DNA from 3 places in the Hymenobacter sp. HDW8 genome. Region 3 is predicted to be linked to each of the others. Evidence: riboswitches for the same ligand, from Rfam matches in the RefSeq annotation. Region 3 holds a riboswitch; each other region holds the start of a gene.
What was found. A riboswitch is a leader RNA that binds a small molecule or an ion and turns the genes downstream of it on or off. The one in region 3 is predicted to bind S-adenosylmethionine.
Positions count from the first base shown of each region.

Region 1: another riboswitch for S-adenosylmethionine. It lies ahead of G7064_RS09370 (O-acetylhomoserine aminocarboxypropyltransferase/cysteine synthase family protein); the one in region 3 lies ahead of G7064_RS13060 (RimK family alpha-L-glutamate ligase).
Region 2: another riboswitch for S-adenosylmethionine. It lies ahead of G7064_RS19660 (amino acid permease); the one in region 3 lies ahead of G7064_RS13060 (RimK family alpha-L-glutamate ligase).

Region 1 covers NZ_CP049907.1:2,241,594-2,248,265, forward strand. Annotated here, with positions in the region: gene G7064_RS09355 (lysylphosphatidylglycerol synthase transmembrane domain-containing protein) at 1-699, shown strand, start outside; gene G7064_RS09360 (hypothetical protein) at 760-1,173, opposite strand; gene G7064_RS09365 (LysM peptidoglycan-binding domain-containing protein) at 1,403-1,696, shown strand; SAM riboswitch class I at 1,885-1,999, shown strand; gene G7064_RS09370 (O-acetylhomoserine aminocarboxypropyltransferase/cysteine synthase family protein) at 2,366-3,751, shown strand; gene metX (homoserine O-acetyltransferase family protein) at 4,021-5,049, shown strand; gene G7064_RS09380 (murein hydrolase activator EnvC family protein) at 5,137-6,510, opposite strand; gene G7064_RS09385 (DUF4292 domain-containing protein) at 6,494-6,672, opposite strand, start outside.
Region 2 covers NZ_CP049907.1:4,615,052-4,621,723, forward strand. Annotated here, with positions in the region: gene G7064_RS19645 (DegT/DnrJ/EryC1/StrS family aminotransferase) at 1-570, shown strand, start outside; gene G7064_RS19650 (Gfo/Idh/MocA family protein) at 567-1,610, shown strand; gene G7064_RS19655 (EcsC family protein) at 1,662-2,411, shown strand; SAM riboswitch class I at 2,506-2,616, shown strand; gene G7064_RS19660 (amino acid permease) at 2,966-4,426, shown strand; gene G7064_RS19665 (CPBP family intramembrane glutamic endopeptidase) at 4,606-5,469, shown strand; gene G7064_RS19670 (lipopolysaccharide biosynthesis protein) at 5,466-6,536, opposite strand; gene G7064_RS19675 (hypothetical protein) at 6,518-6,672, opposite strand, start outside.
Region 3 covers NZ_CP049907.1:3,075,208-3,081,879, reverse strand. Annotated here, with positions in the region: gene G7064_RS13075 (N-acetylmuramoyl-L-alanine amidase) at 1-983, shown strand, start outside; gene G7064_RS13070 (OFA family MFS transporter) at 1,153-2,556, shown strand; gene G7064_RS13065 (DUF2007 domain-containing protein) at 2,846-3,166, shown strand; SAM riboswitch class I at 3,269-3,360, shown strand; gene G7064_RS13060 (RimK family alpha-L-glutamate ligase) at 3,752-4,735, shown strand; gene G7064_RS13055 (LLM class flavin-dependent oxidoreductase) at 4,732-5,751, shown strand; gene G7064_RS13050 (molybdopterin molybdotransferase MoeA) at 5,849-6,672, opposite strand, start outside.

The sequences.
Region 1 (6,672 bases), 830 kb from region 3:
TACGTAATGGTTACGGCGCTGCTCGACAACGTGTATTATGTTGTAACGGTGCCGCTGGTAGTGTGGCTGGCAGGCAATGCTTTGTACCCACACGAGGCGCTTCAAGGAGGCTTTGTAACTACGCTGCAAATAGCCTTTGTAATTAGCTATCTGCTGGTTACGCTGTACTCGGCGGTCATGCTGTATGCACTTTTCATTAATCCGCAGTCAGTGAAGCGGTTATTGATACGTTTGTTCTCCCTGAAGGGCTTGCGGCGTTGGCGGGCCAAAGCGTATCAACATGGCAACGAGATGGTATGGGCCTCAGCGCAGCTCCGCGGCAACGCCATTCGGTACTGGGTAGAAGCGGCCCTTTCCACTGCCTTCGTTTGGACGGCTCGCTACTTGGTAATCGGCTGTATTATTGCCGCCTTTGTTGACTTAAGCTGGGGAGAATTTGGGCTGATTTTCAGCCGCAACCTCATCTATAAGGTTGTGCTGCTGGTAGCCATTACACCGGGCGGAGCAGGTATTGCGGAAGGTGCTTTCCCTACTTTTTTCGGCAAGTTTATCGGCACACCTACGATGACCAATTTTGTGGTCCTGCTGTATCGTATTGTTACCTATTATCTCTATCTGGTGCTGGGGGCCATTTTCCTGCCCCGCTGGATAGCCCGGGTCTTCGGCCGAAACCGGGTGCAGGAAATCATGAACTCATAGAGCACAAAAAAGCCCCCCAGTGTATTGCTGGGGGGCTTTTTTGTAATAAAGCGAATTCAATTATTCAGACTCAAGCATCATTTGCTCGCCGTTTACGCCGCGCAACGTGATTTTATCATCCGTCAAGTTCACCACGTCGAAAGTCATGGATGTGGTGCCACCGTCGGGGGTAAGGGTGATTTTTTTGCCAGGCTGGTCGAAGGTGTACTTACCTTGCAACGATTGCTGGGGCGACGTCATGTTAAAGTTACCGTTGGCGTAGAAACGCAGTTCGGTATCCTTATCAGCATCAGTTTGGGCCACCTTGTCGCCGCTGGCAGTGGTTTCTTTGTCCGTTTTCCAGACTTTGCTTTCCGTGCCATATAGCATATTGGTTTCGCCAACTTTGTCTTTCTGGCTACAAGCAGCCGTGAACAGCGACAGCAGCATGATGAGGCTAGCTAGGTAGCGGAAAGGAAGTGCAATGGTTTTCATAGGGAGTGATCTTAGGGTTAACTAAAAATGGAAAGGAGCAACTTCAGCTGGTACTATATTCCAGCAAAGCAATGTTGCGCTTCTTACGCGTCGCACCGGAAAGAGTTAACTACTGTGGAGCTTTTTTGACGGCTGCAACTTATTTGCACTAGGGGCGTAAGACGACGTGACAGCATAGCTATCAAGCACATGCGCCTTCCTTTCTCCTTAATCAACCACGACTATGGGAATGTTCGATTTCTTAACCAATAAAGGCGACGAAAAGCCTGCTCAGCCGGCTGCCAATCCCAACCAGAAGGCTAATACAGACTTCTTTGGCAACGCCAACCAGCCCGCTGCTCCTACTGCTGCCCAAGGCACGCAATACACAGTAGTTAGCGGCGATTCGCTTTCTAAAATTGCGAAGAAGCACTACGGTGATGCCGCTAAGTGGCATCAGATTTATGACGCTAACAAGTCAACCATCGGTTCAAACCCCGATCATATCGAAGTAGGTCAGGTGTTGACCTTACCCCAAGCGTAAGCACACCCTGAGCTAAAGCTAACAAATAAAAAAGCCCCCCAGCAACTTGCTGGGGGCTTTTTTATTTGTTAGCCAGCGAGTTAGCACGGAGTAAAAAATATTGCTGTGCATTTGGCGTTCTCATTTCGAACTGTACATTTGCAGTTACCAGTCCGGTACTTCTCGTTATCGACGAGACAGTTTTTCAGATTTTATACAGAAGCGGCGAGAGAACAGGCTCCCTGACCCGCTGGCAACCTTCATTGTTTTGAAAGGTGCCAATTCCTGCCCGTTCGGCTATGTTGCCCGCGGGAGATATAAGCTGAGTGCCATGAAAAACACTGCTTTTTCCATTTTGCTTCACCCGTCTGCCCCGGTCGCATCGTTGCGCATTGGTTGGCTGGCGGGTTTCCGCGTTTTGGCTCCTGCCATTGGCAGTTGTGAGGCTACGCGAATGTGCTGTTGTTGCGCGTGCTGCTGCTAATCCAGTTTCCGGTTTAGCGCCCCTCCCCTTTCCATCATTCCTAAAGACCGTGTCGCGCCGTGGGTATTCTACCTACCCCGTCAGGTCTTAGTCCAGCTTCGGCTGTGGATCACGTTCAGCGCTCCGCCTTCCTGCGGGCCCATATGCCTGATTATCTGCGCTCTGTCATCTCTTCCTAATTTAATCTAACTCTAATCAGCACTAAGATGTCCACACAAAACCTGCACTTCGAAACCCTGCAATTGCACGCTGGTCAGCAACCTGACCCTACTACTGGTTCGCGCGCCGTTCCTATCCACCAGACTACTTCTTACGTGTTTAAAAACGCGGAGCATGGTGCCAATTTGTTTGCCCTCAAGGAGTTCGGCAATATTTATACGCGCCTTATGAACCCTACCACCGATGTGTTTGAGCAACGCGTAGCGGCGCTAGAAGGTGGTGTGGCCGCCTTAGCAACCAGCTCGGGGCAAGCAGCCCAGTTTCTGGCTCTGAACAACATTTTGCAGACCGGTGACAACTTTGTAAGTACCCAGCACCTGTACGGTGGCACTTATAACCAATTTAAGGTCGCTTTCAAGCGCTTAGGTATCGAAGCCCGCTTTGCTGATGGCGACACGCCTGAAAGCTTCGAGGCCCTGATTGACGACAAGACCAAGGCGCTGTATCTCGAAACGATTGGCAATCCCAGCTTCAGTATTCCCGATTTTGAGCGTATTGCGGCCATTGCTGACAAACACGATCTGCCGCTTATTGTAGATAACACTTTTGGCGCAGGCGGCTACCTGTTTCGCCCCCTGGAGCACGGCGCGCACATCGTGGTAGAATCGGCCACGAAATGGATTGGCGGCCACGGCACCAGCATAGGCGGCGTGATTATCGACGGCGGTAAGTATGACTTCGGTAATGGCAAGTTTCCGCAGTTTACGGAGCCCTCGGAAGGCTATCACGGCCTAGTTTTCAATGATGTATTCGGCAAAGGCGGCCCATTTGGCAACATCGCCTTTATCATTCGGGCGCGGGTAGAAGGCCTGCGCGATTTTGGTCCGGCCATCAGTCCTTTCAACTCTTTCCTGCTACTACAAGGCCTTGAAACCCTGTCGTTGCGCGTAGATCGGACGGTGGAAAATGCGCAAAAGCTGGCCGAATGGCTAGAGCAGCATCCGCAGGTAGAAGCCGTGAACTATCCGGGTTTGAAAAGCAGCCGCTATAACGCTCTAGCCCAGAAATATCTGAAGCGCGGCGCGGGTGGCGTTCTGACTTTCAGCATCAAAGGCACCAAGGATACGGCCACGCACTTCATCGACAACCTAAAGCTGGTGAGCCATTTAGCTAATGTGGGCGATGCGAAAACGTTGATTATTCAGCCTGCCGCTACTACTCACCAGCAGCTTTCTGATCAGGAGCAAGTAGCAGCCGGCGTGACGCCCACCTTACTGCGCATTTCGCTTGGACTGGAGCATATCGAAGACATCAAAGCTGACTTGCAAAACGCCTTCGACGCGGTAGCGGAAAAAGCCCCCCAGGGTCAGCAAACTGAAGGTGAGGCAATCCCGGAGCCAGCCATCGAGCATCCCGTAGTACTGGAAGTCTAGCTGCTGCAAGCAGAAGGCACTGAGTAAGGCCGTTGCAGCGGCTAATGCTCCATTTACAAGTCCTACGGTTTGGCGGGGTGACAAGGCAGAAATGGAAGAAAGATACCGCCTTGCCCATCCTTCAATAGCTCCCGAATCAGCCTACTTATTGGGGCAGCCTCACTCGATTTGGGAGCTATTGAAAATCCGCTTTACTATTTGTCACGAGTCTAACTGCTGTAGTAGCAGCCTCAATGATTCCCTCCAGGCTCGGAATTCGCTAGCGTCGCATGACTGATTATCAGACCTTTATTCTTCCAGCGCCACTTCAGCTCGAAAGTGGTGCGACTTTGCTTCGGGTGCAGATAGCCTACCAGACCTACGGTACGCTCAATGCCGCCCGCGACAATGTGGTATGGGCGTGTCATGCCCTTACGGCCAACGCCGATGTCCTTAGCTGGTGGCCGGGTTTATTTGGTCATAATTGCCACTTCGATCCGGCAAATCACTTCATTGTATGCGCTAACATCGTGGGCTCTTGTTACGGATCCACCGGCCCGCTCACACCAACCGAGTCTGGGGAACCACCATACCATACTTTTCCACTGCTTACAGTGCGCGATATGGTAGCGGCGCACGAAGCGTTGCGCCAGCATCTGGGCATAGGTCAGATTCACACGCTGATTGGCGGTTCATTAGGTGGGCAGCAGGCTTTAGAGTGGGCTATTCAGCAACCCACCGTGTTTGAGCATTTGGTTGTGCTGGCTACCAATGCGCAGCACTCGCCCTGGGGTATTGCTTTCAATGAGGCGCAGCGCCTGGCCATTTTCGCCGATCCCACGTATTTCTCGGCCACACCGACTGGGGGGCAATTTGGCTTAAAAGCGGCCCGTGCTGTGGCCCTTCTTAGCTACCGCAGCTACGAGGCCTACGGAAATACGCAGCACGAGCCCGATGAAGATAAAATCACTGATTTTCGGGCCAGTTCCTATCAACAGTATCAAGGCGACAAGCTGGTGGCGCGCTTCAATGCCTATACCTACGTGGCGCTGTCCAGAGCCATGGACTCGCACAATGTGGGCCGCAGTCGCGGAGGGGTGGCTGCCGCGCTGGGCCGAATACGGGCTCGTACGCTGGTCATCGGCATTACATCAGATGTGTTGTTTCCGCTCACGGAGCAGCAGCTTCTAGCCCGCTACATACCTGGTGCTATTTATGCCGAAATGGATTCTGGTTACGGCCACGATGGCTTTCTGATCGAAACCGCCCAAATCACTCACTTACTCGAGCGCTTCTACGTGCAGACGGTTGTGCAGTAATGCGCCTGGGGCATTTACTAGCTACTGGGGGGCAAAAATACCAACACACGGCGGCTGAGCCAGCAGCTAATCAACCGCTTCCCGGTTCTATTTCTGTCCCAGCCAGCTTTCGGGGTTCAGGTTGGAGCTGTTGCGCCACACCTGAAACTGTAGCTCCGAAGTGCCCTCCGAATTGGTGTACACGGTACCAATTGACTGCTTGGCCTGCACTTGGTCACCCTCACTTACCGTTACGCTACGTAGCTTGGCGTACACCGTGAAGTATTCGCCGTGCTGCACCATTACGATGTTATTCATCCCTGCTATACTAGTAACAGTAAGCACTTTACCAGCCGAAACAGCGCGCACTGCCTCTCCGGCGCTCGTCTGAATATCGACGCCACGATTCTCCACAATTACGTTTTTGAGCACTGGATGCGCGTGGCGCCCGAAGTGTTGAGAAATAAATCCGCGTGCTACAGGCCACAGCATGCGCCCCCTGTTCTCGGCAAATGAAGAGGAAATGCTGGCAATCTCAGGCGTGAGCGTAATGCGGTCGACACGGGTAGCGGCGGCTTCGGCTGCCGGGCTCGTACGAGCTGTGCTACCGGGGCTGCTGCTACCGGCGGCGGCACGCTCGGCTGCCGCTTTGGCGGCTGCTTTGGCCGCCGCTACCCGGGCGGCGCGGGCTATTTCTTCGCGCACGCGTTGCGCAATCAGATTATCGAGCTTTCTGACGGCTTCCTGACGATTGGCTAGCTCTTGGCGCAGGTTTTCCTCTTGGCGACTTAGCTTCGTAACCACTTGGTCCTGTTGCACCTTCAGAGTACTGAGGTTACGATTCTCCGCCAACTGCGTAGTAAGTAAGCTGCTCTTTTCCTGCTTCTTCTCCGTCAGGCCCGTGAGTTGGCGATTGAGGCGCTGCTGCACGCTCGTAATCTGAGCCGCTTGAGTCTTCCGCACCTCCGAGTATTGTCGAACATAGCGCATGCGCAGCATGAGCTGATTGAACGACTCGGCCGCAAACAAAAACATGAGGCGGTTGTAGCTATTCGCCGTTTTGGAGGATGCATAAATTAGCCGGGCATATTCGCTCTTCAACTGCTCCAGGCTTTGCTGCGTTTGCTGCACCTGGGTTTCCGTCTGCCGCACATCCGACTCGATGTATTTCAGCTCCGAGGAAATATTGCGGATAACGCCCTTCTGTACGTCCAGCTTTTCTTTGAGTGCGTTCAGCTGGCCCAGAGAAGCTTCCTTCTGCTTCTGCGTCTGACTCAGAATGCGGCTGGCTTCCCGAATCCGGCGCAGGTTAGCTAGGCGCTCACGCTCCAATTGTGCTTTCGACTTGGTGGTGCTTTTCCGGGCGGGGGCTTTGCGCGTAGCCGTGCTTTTACTGCGTTGCTGAGCCAGTGATGGAGCTACTTGCGCTACCATTAATACGATCAGCCACCAGCATAGCCAGCGCTTACTTTTTGCGTACATAGCCCGAAGGTACCGAGAACGGGAAATCTAGCCGCTCGGTGTCCACGTCCACGTTGCGGTAATTAATAGCAGCCGATGACTTGTTCTGACCGTTGGCCTGCTGCACCTGGAGCATCGTACTATGAGCAAAGCTCTGATTAGTAGGAGTTAGTGCACGAAAGT
Region 2 (6,672 bases), 1.5 Mb from region 3:
CTCGGTGCCTTTGGCGATGGTGGTGCTCTTTTTACCCGGGATGCTAACCGCGCCGCTTACTTGCGTCAGCTTGCCAACCACGGCCAAACCCGCAAGTACCATCACCAGCACATCGGCCTTAACTCTCGCCTCGACACCGTGCAAGCTGCGTTGCTGCGCGTGAAGCTGCCACACCTGCCCGCCTGGACCGCTATCCGCCAGCGCATCGCCGATTATTACGATGCCGCGCTGGAGGGCATTTCGGGTCTCCGTGTTCCACACCGCGACGCTAACAGCAGTCATGTGTTTCATCAGTACACCTTAACGCTGGAAAAAGCCCCCCAGCGCGACCAACTTCAGGAATACCTGGGGCAGCGTGGCGTGCCGAGCATGGTCTATTATCCGGTGCCTGTGCACATGCAGCCTGCCTATGCCTACCTTGGCTACCCTGCTGGGCAATTCCCGGTAGCTGAGCAGCTGTGCCGTACGGTGCTGTCGCTACCCATTCATCCGATGCTTACTGAGGCGCAACAAGACTATATCATTACGACTATCCGGGCGTTTTTTGCTTTAACCCGCTCTGCTGCATGAGTATACCGTTACACTCCGGAGCCGAGCAGCCCGAGGTAAGCTTTGCTATTTGTGGTGTGGGCCACATTGGTCGTCGCCACGCGGCGCTGGTGCAGCGTCAGCCGGGCGCAAAGCTTGCAGCCTTAGTTGATATCCGGGCTGAGCTGGAGTTGGAGCTGTCCGCCGAATTTGTGGGGGTTCCTTTCTTCACGTCTCTCGAAGAATATCTCACCCATGGTTCCGCCGCCGATGTGCTCACCGTGGCCACGCCTAATCATCTGCACGCGTCTCAGGCAATTGCCGGCTTACGCCACGGGCTACATGTGTTGGTAGAAAAGCCGCTGGCCCTGCGCACCGCTGACGCGGAACAAGTTGTGGCTACGGCCTCGCAGGCGGGCCGGTTGGTATTTGGAGTAATGCAGAATCGCTACTCGCCGCCGGCCGTTTGGCTGAAGCAAGTGATTGAGGAAAAACGACTGGGGGGCATTTTTATGGTCCAGATAAACTGTTTCTGGAACCGCGACGCCCGCTACTACCGCCCCGGCAGTTGGCACGGCACCCGCGCCCAAGACGGTGGCACGCTATTCACTCAGTTCAGCCACTTCATCGATCTGCTCTACTGGGTTTTCGGCGACGTAACTAATCTGCAAGCCCGTTTCCACGACTTCAACCACCAGCACCTCACCGAGTTTGAGGACAGCGGCCTCGTGACTTTTGACCTCGTGCGCGGCGGTACTGGCACTCTGCATTACAGCACCGCCGTCTGGGACCGCAACCTCGAAAGCAGCCTCACCGTCATCGGCGAGCACGGCAGTCTGCGCATCGGTGGGCAATACATGGATAAAGTGGAGCACTGCCACATCCGCGACTACGAATGCCCGCCGCTTCTGCCGACCAACCCCGCCAATCACTACGGCTTCTACCAAGGCAGCGCCGCCAATCATGTGCAGGCGATAGAAGAGGTGGTTGAGGCAGTTAGAAGCGGTGGTTTATGTGAAACGAATGCTCGGGAAGGAGTGAAAGTGGTGGAGATTATTGAGCGGATTTATGGCTTAAAGTAACGTGGAGAAGCGTAGGTAAAAACTACTTATCAGTTTTACGTAACTACTTACATGAACTCCCCCGACCAACAAGCCCTCACTGAACTCCGCGCCTGGCAACAGCGCATGCAGAAGTCGCCGACGCTGCTGAACCGCTTCACGCGCCGGGTACAGATTCGGTTGAATGCGTTGCTGCCCGAGCGGGTGCATGAGGCCATTACCACGGCTATTCGGCAAATGGTGCGCGGGGTGTTGTTTGGGTCGATGCACACTACGCGCCAGCCGCTGCTGGAAGCGCCGTGGGCGGAACGGGAAACGGCGGTGCGAACCCGCATTCGTTACTACCGCAACACCGCGTCGGCCGAAGGCGCCGTGACGGGGGCGGGGGGCTTTTTGCTGGGTCTGGCCGATTTTCCGCTGCTGCTGGGCCTCAAGCTTAAACTGCTCTTCGACGTAGCCGCCCTCTACGGCCACGACGTGCGTGATTATACCGAGCGGCTGTATCTACTGCACATCTTCCAGTTAGCCTTTTCCAGTCAGCACACCCGCAATGAGGTGTATCGTCGCATTGCTAATTGGGACACGTACCGCCACACGCTGCCCACCGATGTAAATGAGTTCGATTGGCGCACCTTTCAGCAAGAGTACCGCGACTACATCGACTTGGCGAAGTTGGCCCAACTGGTGCCCGTGATTGGAGCAGCGGTGGGAGCGGTGGCCAACTACCGCCTCATCGAGCAGCTCGGCGAAACAGCTGTGAACTGCTACCGCATGCGCCATCTTGAGCCGAAGGGTACTATTTTGCCCCCCAGCGCCGGTTAAGCCACACGGTAAATGAGAAAGAATAGCCCCATTTGCAAGTACGCATGCCGGCAGTCTACCTTTGCGACCCCAATTCTTTCTGATCAAAGGATTGTTTTTATACCGAGGCGTGGAGAGAAAGGCTCAATGAAACGCCGGCAACCCCCAGCACAACTGGAACGGTGCCAACCGAGGTCAGCGCAAGTATCGACTGGCTATATAAAAACAAATTGCCGTGAACATTCAGCTGCAACCTGCTCTATTTTCCTTCGCCACCCTGCCGCTCCACATGCTGAGTTGGGCTGCTTGTTTGGGTATGGGTTGTTGCTGTTGTTGAGCGTTCGAACATTCTCTCATTTTCCTGGCTTTGCCAATCTGCAGCTGTAAATAGCCGCTGGGGGGCATTTCTGCTCTGATTCAGCCTTTGCTTTGGCTGTGGATCAGGTAGTTGCCCAATTTGCCGAAGCGGTAGCAACGGCGTCAGCTTTGTGGTCTGTCTGCTCTATAGGCGGATATTCTTTCTCTTATCTCCATTCTTTTTATCCACCACGAGGCGCGGCTTCGTGCTACATTTTATGCTCAAAAAATCACTGGAATTACTGCGACAAGAGGCGGCCGAAACCGGCACCCACACCCTCAAGCGCAGTCTGAGTGCCTTCAACCTTGTTGCCATTGGGGTAGGGGTTATTATTGGAGCGGGACTCTTTTCCCTTACTGGCATTGCGGCCGCCAATCATACCGGACCAGCCGTTACGCTCTCATTTTTGGTAGCAGCCGTTGGCTGTGCCTTTTCGGCCCTGTGCTACGCGGAGTTTGCGTCCATGGTACCCGTCGCTGGCTCGGCCTATACGTATTCCTACGCTACGCTGGGTGAGTTGTTTGCCTGGATTATTGGCTGGGATTTGGTGCTCGAATATTCCGTGGGCGCCGCCGCCGTTGCCATCAGCTGGTCGCAGTACCTGACGCGGTTTTTAGCCAAATACGACCTGCATATTCCCGCTCAGCTGGTTATGTCGCCCTTCGAGACGTCTACTTTGGCCGATGGCTCGGTGGTGCACGGGTTCGTCAATCTGCCCGCTATTCTGATCGTGCTGGCCATCACAGCCATCGTGATTCGGGGTACGCAGGGCTCGGCCTGGGTTAACGCAACTATTGTGGCCCTGAAGGTATCGGTAGTGCTGGTGTTTATTGCGTTGGGTTGGCAGTACATCGATCCGGCCAACTATCAGCCCTATATCCCGGCCAATACGGGCACGTTTGGCGAGTTTGGCTTGAGCGGCATTCTGCGCGGAGCCGGCGTTATCTTCTTCGTCTTCATCGGTTTTGATATTGTGGCCACAATGGCGCAGGAAGCCAAAAAACCCCAGCGTGATATGCCTATCGGCATCATCGGCTCGCTGGTCGTGTGTACTATTCTGTTCGTGCTGTTTGGGCACGTAATGACGGGCCTGGCCAACTACACGGAGTTCAAAAATAGCGCCGCGCCGGTAGCCATCGCCATCGAGAAAACGCCGTATGCTTGGTTGAGTCAGGCCATTATTATCGCTATTCTGATTGGCTACACCTCCGTCATTCTGGTGGATTTGCTGGGGCAGTCGCGGGTGTTTTTCTCCATGTCGCGCGACGGCCTGTTGCCCAAGATCTTCTCTGAAATTCACCCTCGCTTCCAGACGCCTTACAAATCAAACATCTTGTTGGCCGGCCTAATCAGCGCTTTTGCAGGCTTGGTGCCCATTCAGGTAGTAGGCGAAATGACCAGTATCGGTACGCTGCTGGCCTTCGTGATGGTATGCCTCGGCGTACTTATTATGCGCAAGCAGCAGCCCGATGCGCCCCGCGCTTTCCGTACGCCGTGGGTGCCGCTAGTGCCCATTATGGGCATCCTGACCTGCTTACTAATGATGTTTTCGCTCCCCTGGGATACCTGGTTGCGCCTCATTGTGTGGCTTGCGGCCGGATTAGTGATTTATTACCTCTATGGTAAAAAGCACAGCAAACTGCGACTAGCACAGGAACAAGCCCAAGTGAAGGCTTAACGAATTACACTCCCCAAAAAAGCCCCCCGCATCATCATAGCGGGGGGCTTTTTTATGCCTTATGAACGGATGCCTTCCGACAGCAATACCGAATTTTTAAAACCTGATTCAAGCAAAGTAACACAGCAATGAAGCAGTTTTAGGTAGCTTTAAGCATCTATCTTTTCTATAGCTATCCGATGATCGAAACGCTACCCGAATCCGAAATTCAAGCTTCTATAAATCAACCTGCTGCGTACCCAACCGTGAAGGAAAGTTGGGGGGCGCTCGGCTGGTTTATGCTACTGGCACTCGTTTTAGGATTTCTGTCCATTCCCTTCCTTCGCTTTACAACCCACGCGCAAGCCATCATTGTGACTGTGGTAGCCAGTGATTTGGCCAAGGCTCTGATCATCGTATTTCTGCTCTGGAAAATTCCGTCGGTGCGCCGTCAGCCAATTCGGCTGCTGGCGTCGCGCGAAATTCCGTTGGTGTACCTATTGCTGCCGCTACTGGTGTTCGCGCAGATGGCCCTGCGCACGTTGGTTGTGTTCCTGCATCTGCCCAACTGGATGAGCGATTCTATGCAGAAGCTAAGTGCATTTCCTGGGCTATCATTTTTTGTTATTTGCATCTCGGCTCCCATTCTGGAAGAGCTACTCTTTCGGGGCTTGCTGCTGCCGGGGCTACTCAAAAACTACAGTCCCCGCAAAGCTATAATACAGTCCAGTTTATTATTCGGGATTATCCACTTGAATCCGGCCCAGGTTGTATCGGCGTTTCTGTTAGGGCTCTTTTTAGGTTGGCTGTACTACCGCACGCACTCATTGGCGGCGTGCATCGTGGTGCATTTCCTTAATAATGCTGTGGCTTGGAAGGCTTTGCAAAATCCGAAGTGGCAGAATGTAGACGACCCAATCGCCCTATTACCCGGTGGCTCGACACTACTTTTAATGATAGTCATAGCGGCCGTCATTTTCGCTGGCGGAACCTGGCTTATCTGGCGGGCCACGCAGCAGAGCGTTGCTATGAGAGAGACGTCGATAGACAGCCTAGAGCGTTAAAAACGGAGCCGTCGGCGCACCTGCTGCCACAGGTTGCTGACCTCTGGTACGGCCCGTGTCAGCAACAAAAGCCCCCCATATACACCCGTAAGCACTGTAGAGCGAACGAGCATCGTGACGAACACCGAGTGAGTAATCGGCACCAGCCATGCCGCTAAACCAGCAACTGCGGCAACTGCTAAAACCAGCGGAATCCGAAAATCGAAGGGCTGCAAACCGTAAGCGCGCCACACAAACCAGGTGCGCGCCACGTTGATGCCAGTCATGGCCAGGAGGGTGGCAAGCGCGGCGCCGGTGAGGCCGTACAACGGAATCAGGAGCAGATTGAGTAGCACCGTAGCTACGGCCAGCGACACATTGAACACCAAATCAAAGCGGTAACGGGGGGAGGTGACCAGAATCAAGCCGTTGACACCCGTTATACTATCGAAAAGGCGTCCGGCCAGCAGCAGCAACACGGACGTGGCGCCAGCCGCAAATTCGGGCCGCATCAGCGAGTAAATGAAGTCCAGATTCAAGCCAATGCCCAGCGCCAGCCAACACCCCACCACCGTGTTGAGCCGCGTAGTGCGGCGGTAAAAGTCGGCCATGCGCGGCATATCCTGCGCTTTCCAGTACTCCGCCAGCAGCGGAAAAGCAATCTTATTCAGCGAGCGAGCCGGAATAGTAAGCGCGGTGCTAATAAAAAACGCGGTGGTATACACGCCCGTAGCCGCCAAACTTATACTAGAACCTACCATCAGCGAATCGATGGAGCCAATGATGGTGCCCGACAAGCTGGACAGAATCACGAACCCGCTGAAGCTGAGCACTTCGCGCACGGGCACTACCCTCAATGCCGCCTTGGAAGGCCGCAAGTGCCACTCACCCAAGTACATCACATAGAGCGCCAGCAGCAGCGTAGCGAATCCATAGCTGCCAATAAAAGCCAGCACAAACTGATGAAAGGTTAAATACCCCAACGAGAATAAAAGCGCCGCTACCACCGTGAGCACGCGCAGAAGAATATCCTGCACAAAGGATGAAAAAGCCGTTTGATAAAGCGCCTTCAGGTACGCATCCTGCAAGGAATAAAACAGCGTAAACAGCGCCAGAATTGCCCCCAGAAGTAATACGGATTGAGCAGCGCCGCATCTCGTTCATATTGAGCCAACAGAAAGGGTTTGCCCAGTACGTAGATGATGGTCATGACGGCAAATCCCA
Region 3 (6,672 bases):
AAAACCAAATCGCTTGGATACCCGAGAACAATGTGCGGTTTTTGCCCCCCGGGGGCTTTGTACCTGCCTCCCTCACCGGATCCTGGAGCGTGCAAGGCGACTCGCTCTACGACTATGTGCGCGTGCCGCTCACCGAGCGCCTGCCCTACCGCTCCCAGCTCCTCACCGAGCCCAGCCGGCTGGTCATCGATGTATTTGGCGCTACCTCCAACACCAACTGGATAACGCAGCGGGCAGGCCTGCAAGCGCTCGGCGACGTGCATTACGAACAGATACAGCCCGATGTATTTCGGCTGGTACTGCACTTGCGCCACCGGCAAAACTGGGGCTACAGCATTGGCTACCAGAAGAATGTGCTGACCATTCGCGTAAAGCGCCCCCCAGCCAAGATGCGTTTGAGGGACTTGGTTGTAGCCGTCGATGCGGGCCACGGCGGCTCAAACGTAGGGGCCATTGGCGCGGGCGGTGCCCGCGAAAAAGACCTCACTTTAGCTATTGCCCAGCGCCTGCAGCGTGCGCTGGAACGCAAAGGAGCCCGCGTGCTGATGACGCGCGATGCCGATGTAAGCGTAGACAACGGCGACCGAATTCTGCGTTTGCGCCAAGCTAATCCAGATTTGCTGGTCAGTATTCACGTCAACTCCTCCGGCAATAAAACGGTACGCGGCACCAGCACCTACTATCGCTACGTGGCGTTCCGGCCTTTATCAACTGCGCTGTATACTGAAATGCTGGCGACGGGCTTGCCCGGGTTTGGCAACGTAGGCAGCTTTAACTTCGGGCTGAATGGTCCCACCGAATACCCCAATGTGCTGGTAGAAACGGCTTTCGTCTCGAATCCTGACGATGAACGCCTGCTGACCTCGCCTGCTTTTCAAGAGCAGATGGCCGAGCGGATGGTTCGCGGACTAGGAAGATTTCTAAGGGGTAGTCGGCAGCCAGGCCTACGCGGCTGGCTAGGTCGGAAACCCGCCGAGCAGTAAGCTACGGCTACTAGCTATAGCTATTTAGCAATATTTATAGCTTTCAGGTTGATAATCTGAAACAAAAGCTTCTACCTTCCTGATTCTCAATGCAAGAGGCGCCTTTGCTGCCTCAGCATATCCTAGCGCTCTCCCGTTCACCTATTTCCCACCACTCTTTTTCTACTGCATGGCAACCTCTACCTCATGGCTGGATCGCAGCCGTACCATTGCCGGGCCGGGCTTCAACCGCTGGCTGATTCCGCCGGCCGCATTGGCCATTCACCTTGCCATTGGTCAGGCTTACGCGTTCAGCGTATTCAAAAAGCCTATGGGAGCTCTCATCAGCGGTGATGTAAACGCGCCCGCCCCTACCGACTGGACGCCCGGCCAGTTGGCTGTTATTTTCTCCATTGCCATTGTGCTCTTGGGTTTGTCGGCGGCGGTATTTGGTAAATGGCTCGAACGCGTTGGACCGCGCAAAGCAATGCTGGCGTCAGCTTTATGCTTTGCGGGGGGCTTTTTTATCTCGGCACTGGGCGTATCCATGCACAACATCTGGCTTGTGTACTTCGGCTATGGCTTTGTGGGCGGTATTGGGCTTGGCATCGGGTACATTTCGCCGGTGAGCACGCTTATCAAGTGGTTCCCAGATAGGCCGGGCGTAGCGACGGGTATGGCTATTATGGGTTTTGGCGGAGGCGCCATGATTGGCTCGCCGCTGGCCGTGGCCCTGATGGCTTATTTCAAAGATTCGGCTCCTATGGGCGTTGCGCCTACCATGCTCACAATGGGTGCTATTTACCTGATATTCATGATGTTTGGGGTATTCACCATTCGGGTACCCGCCGAAGGCTGGAAACCGGAAGGCTACGTGCCCAACACCCAACAGTCAACCCTTATTACGACGGCCAATGTGGATGCCGATACCGCTATCAAAACCCCACAGTTTTGGCTCTTATGGGTGGTATTGCTCACCAATGTGACAGCGGGTATTGGCGTTCTCGAAACAGCCTCTCCGCTTATTCAGGAAACTTTTTCTGATACCTCTATGGGGACAGGCCTGGGCGTAACGGCGGCCGCGGCGGCTGGATTTGTGGGCCTGCTGAGCTTATTCAATTTGCTGGGGCGCTTTTTTTGGTCGTCGGCCTCGGATAAGATGGGGCGCAAGCCTACCTACATGATTTACTTTGGCTTAGGCATTGCGCTCTACGCCTTGGTGCCCACGCTGGCAGCCAACCACTCGTTGGCGTTGTTCGTCATCGTGTGCTGCGTGATTCTGAGCATGTATGGAGGCGGATTTGCTACCGTTCCGGCTTACTTGCGCGACTTGTTCGGCACCATGCAAGTAGGCGCTATTCATGGGCGCCTGCTCACGGCTTGGTCTACGGCTGGTATCCTGGGGCCTCTGATTGTGAACTACTTACACCAAAGCCAGAAAGACAAAGGCCTGACCGGTGCGGAGGCATACCAGACGGTGTTTTATGTGATGGCCGGCGTACTGGTAGTTGGCCTGATTGCCAACATGCTCGTGACGGCTGTGAACGAGAAATACCACTACAAAGAAGTTACTCCTAAGAAAGTAGCTGCTTAGTGCGCGCTGGTCTAAGTACTCAATCATAAACATCTTTACACATGGAAAATAGAATAAATCCCACCATTCCAGAGGCCCATAATGCACCATCCTCGGGTTTAAAAACAGCGTTAGCATGGCTATATGTCGGTGTGCCGCTCGCCTGGGGGGTGTCCCAAACGTTTATTAAAGCTTTGGACTTGTTCAAATAAGTCAGCAAGCCGCTTCGGTAGTGAAGCCTGCGTATACTTTTTACCACGAGAAGCACCTAATGGGGTGCTTCTCGTGTTTTAGCTGAAATCCATACCCTATGTTCATCGAGCCAACCGACGGCACAGTTGTCCTGCTAGAATCGTTTGCCAACTCCATATCAGCGCACCTGGCCAAGAACCAGCTGGAAGCGGCTGGTATTGCCTGCTTCATAAGCAACGAGAATCGGCCGTACGGGCCTATTTCGGGCGGAGTACGGCTACACGTGCGCCAGCAGGATTTGGAGGCCGCGCAGCAGGTTCTAACCGACCACAGTGCTCTGATGACAGCCGTACCCGATGATGAGCCAGACGCGGCTCAACTGGCCTCCGATTCATCTGGCAGCTTGCTTACCCGCTTGCGAACGTGGCTGCTTTCGTAGCAGCGCAACACTTCGCTTTTCAATAGTGCACACCCCAGATTTGGAATATTAAATAACCAGTTGGTACATTTGCACTACCAATTCTTTCCCATCAAAGGATTGTTTTTATACAGAGGCGCAGAGAGACAGGCTCCGTGAAGCGCCGGCAACCCCCACTCCCCGTGGAACGGTGCCAAGTCCTGACCATATAAAAACAAGTTACCGTGGATCTTTTCAACACCTCCGCTTTCTCTCTATCCCTCGTTGCTACGCAACAGCTTTGTCGCGCGCAGTCTGCGCTGGCCTGCTGTTGTATGGGCTCGGTAGGACAAGGTTGTTGTTGATTTCCCCCCTCTTCTCATTCCTGCCCGTAACCTAGCCTGACGCGTTTTCAGCGGCTGGTTGGTGTTTTCTGCTTTCGTGGCTTCACCCGGTGGCTGCCCTCCCCGAGCACCCTAACTGGCTAACGCAACTCGTGCCAGCTGTGGCCCCACGGCGCCCCAACTTATTCGGCTTGGTCCAAGCAGAAAAAAGCCCCCCAGCTTTTGCTTCCGTTGGTAACGCGCCGATTTCCAGTGCTTTCACTTTCATACTATACCACCTAACATGTCTGATTTACAGAAGCCTATTGGCATTTATTATGAGCACCCCGAATGGTTTAAGCCGCTGTTTGCGGAACTGGACCGCCGGGGTTTGCCCTACGAAAAGATTGACGCCGCTCATCATCTGTTTGACCCCTCCGAAAAGGAAAGCCGCTATAGTCTGGTGGTAAATCGGATGAGTTCTTCGGCCTACCTGCGCGGACACGGTCAGGGTATTTTTCACACCGCTGGTTTCGCTACGCACTTGGAGCGGCTCGGCGTGCGTATTATCAACGGCTCGGCGGCTACGGCTATTGAGACGAACAAAGCCCGCCAACTCTCGCTGTTCGAGTCGTTGGGCCTGAACTACCCCAAGTCGTTTGTAATCAATCACGCCTCGCGGGCCGTAGACGCGGCCAAGCAGCTGCGCTTCCCGATTGTAGTGAAAGTAAACATTGGTGGCAGTGGCGCGGGCATCATCCGCTTTGATACACCAGAAGGCCTGCAAGCGGCCGTGGACGCCAATCAAATTGACTTGGGCATCGACCAGACGGCGCTGGTGCAGGAGTACGTGACGCCGCGTGGGGGGCATATTACCCGCGTGGAGACGCTGGATGGCAAGTTTTTGTACGCCATGAAGGTGTTCACTACTGGCGAAAGCTTTAACCTCTGCCCCGCCGAAATCTGCCAGATTCCGGACGAGCCCACAGCCGGCGACTTCTGTCTGACGGAAGCGCCTAAGAAAGGCATTCAGGTAGAAGCTACAACGCCGCCCGATGAGATAATTGAGGCCGTGGAGCGCATCGTAGCTGCCGCTAAAATTGACGTGGGCGGTATTGAGTACCTGATCGATGACCGTACTGGTGAGGCGCTGTTTTATGACGTCAACGCCCTGTCCAACTTCGTGGCTGACGCCGTGAACGTGGTTGGTTTTGACCCCTACGCCCGCTTCGTGGATTACCTGGAGCAACAACTCGAATTAACCACCGCAAACGCTCTTACGATATGAAATTCGGGTATTGGCTTCCCATTTTTGGCGGTTGGCTCCGCAACGTTCCTGATGAGCAAATGCCTACGTCGTGGGACTACGTAAAACAATTGGCCCAGCGCAGCGAAGACTGGGGCTACAGCCTCACGCTCATTGCGGAGTTGTATCTGAACGATATCAAAGGTCAGGAAGAGCCAGCCCTAGAGGCGTGGAGCACGGCCGCAGCCTTGGCCGCGGTGACCAAAGAGTTGGAAATTATGGTGGCGGTGCGGCCGACTTTCCACAATCCGGCTTTGCTGGCTAAGCAGGCTGCCAACATCGATCTGATTGCGCCGGGCCGCTTGTCGCTGAACGTGGTATCGTCGTGGTGGCGCGATGAGGCGACCAAGTACGGCTTGCACTTCGAGCAGCACGACGACCGCTACGCCCGCACCAAGGAGTGGCTAGATGTGGTAACCAACGTGTGGGAGAAAGATCATTTCTCTTACGAAGGCAAATATTACCAACTGACGGACAATGTGTTGCAGCCCAAGCCAGCCAAGAAGCCTTTCCTATACGCCGGTGGCGAATCGGAAGCTGCCAAGGACCTTATTTCCTCGCAGTGCGATGGCTACGTGATGCACGGCGACTCACCGGAGCAAATCGGGCAGCGCATTGCTGATATGCGTCGGCGTCGGGAGCAGAAGAATTTGCCCCCCATGAAGTTTGGCGTGGCCGGCTACAGCATCGTGCGCGATAATGAGCAGGACGTGAAGCGCGAGCTAGACCGCATTACCAATGTGCAAGCCTCCGCCGCGGGCTACGGCAACTACCAGCAGTGGTTGGCCGGCACGCAACTGGAACAGCAGGTGTCGCTGCATGATTACTCGGTATCGAACCGTGGCTTGCGCACCGGCCTCACCGGCACGCCTGCCCAAATTCAGGACCGCATCGGCGCCTACGAAGCTGTGGGTGTGGATTTCTTCCTGTTGCAGTGCAGCCCGCAACTGGAGGAAATGGAGCGTTTCTCAGAATCGGTGATTAGCGTATTGGCTTAATTGAGGCCACCACGCTAAGCTGATTACCTATTTATTAGGCGGTCATGCCGAGCAGAGCGAAGCATCTCGCGTGTTTAGTGGGAGTAGTACTCCTGTGTCAGCACGCGAAATGCTTCGCTCTGCTCGGCATGACCGCCTTTTTACTCTGTTCTACTTGGTCTTGAGTAGCTTCTTCAATTCCGAAACCGTAGGAGTGGCCACGCTTCGTCAGCGGGAAATTCGGTTTGGTCGGGGGCAATTCTAGGAAACCGTCGCAGTGGAGCAGGCTGGCTAAGTCGCCGGAGCCGCCGGCTCGTTGCGGATGGGCCAGCAGGCGGCCGTCGGGCGCCATTTCGAGGCGCACAGGCAGAAAGTGCGTGAGGCGCGGCCGGAAGCTGACATCAGCAGCCAGCACGGCGAAGGCAGTGGGCGTGGGGGGCATTTCCGGCGACTGGCAGGCGCGCAGCCAGGGCTGCACGTAGCGGTAATAATTCACAAAGGTGGACACAGGGTTGCCGGGCAAAGCAAATACCACGGCACCGCCGGGCTGCTGTCCAAACCAAAAGGGCTTGCCCGGCCGTTGCTCTACTTCGTGAAAAATCTGCTCCACGCCCAGCTCGCGCAGCACGCTCGGCAAAAAATCGGCCTGGCCTTTCGAGACGCCACCGCTGAGCACTACGGCATCGAAGTCGCTGAGCAGCTGGGGCAAGCCTTGGCGTAGAACATCCTGGTCGTCGATGAAATGAAACGCCTCGGTCGTTGCACCAGTAGCGTGAGCAGCAGCTTGCAGCATGGCCGCGTTGGAGCGGCGAATCTGGTGGGGCAATGGCTGCTCAGCAACGTTCACCAGCTCGTCGCCGGTGCTGACGATAGCTAGGCGAGCCGCCCGCGTGACGGAGAGCGTAGGCGCGCCGATGGTAGCCGCTACGGCTATTTCGGCTG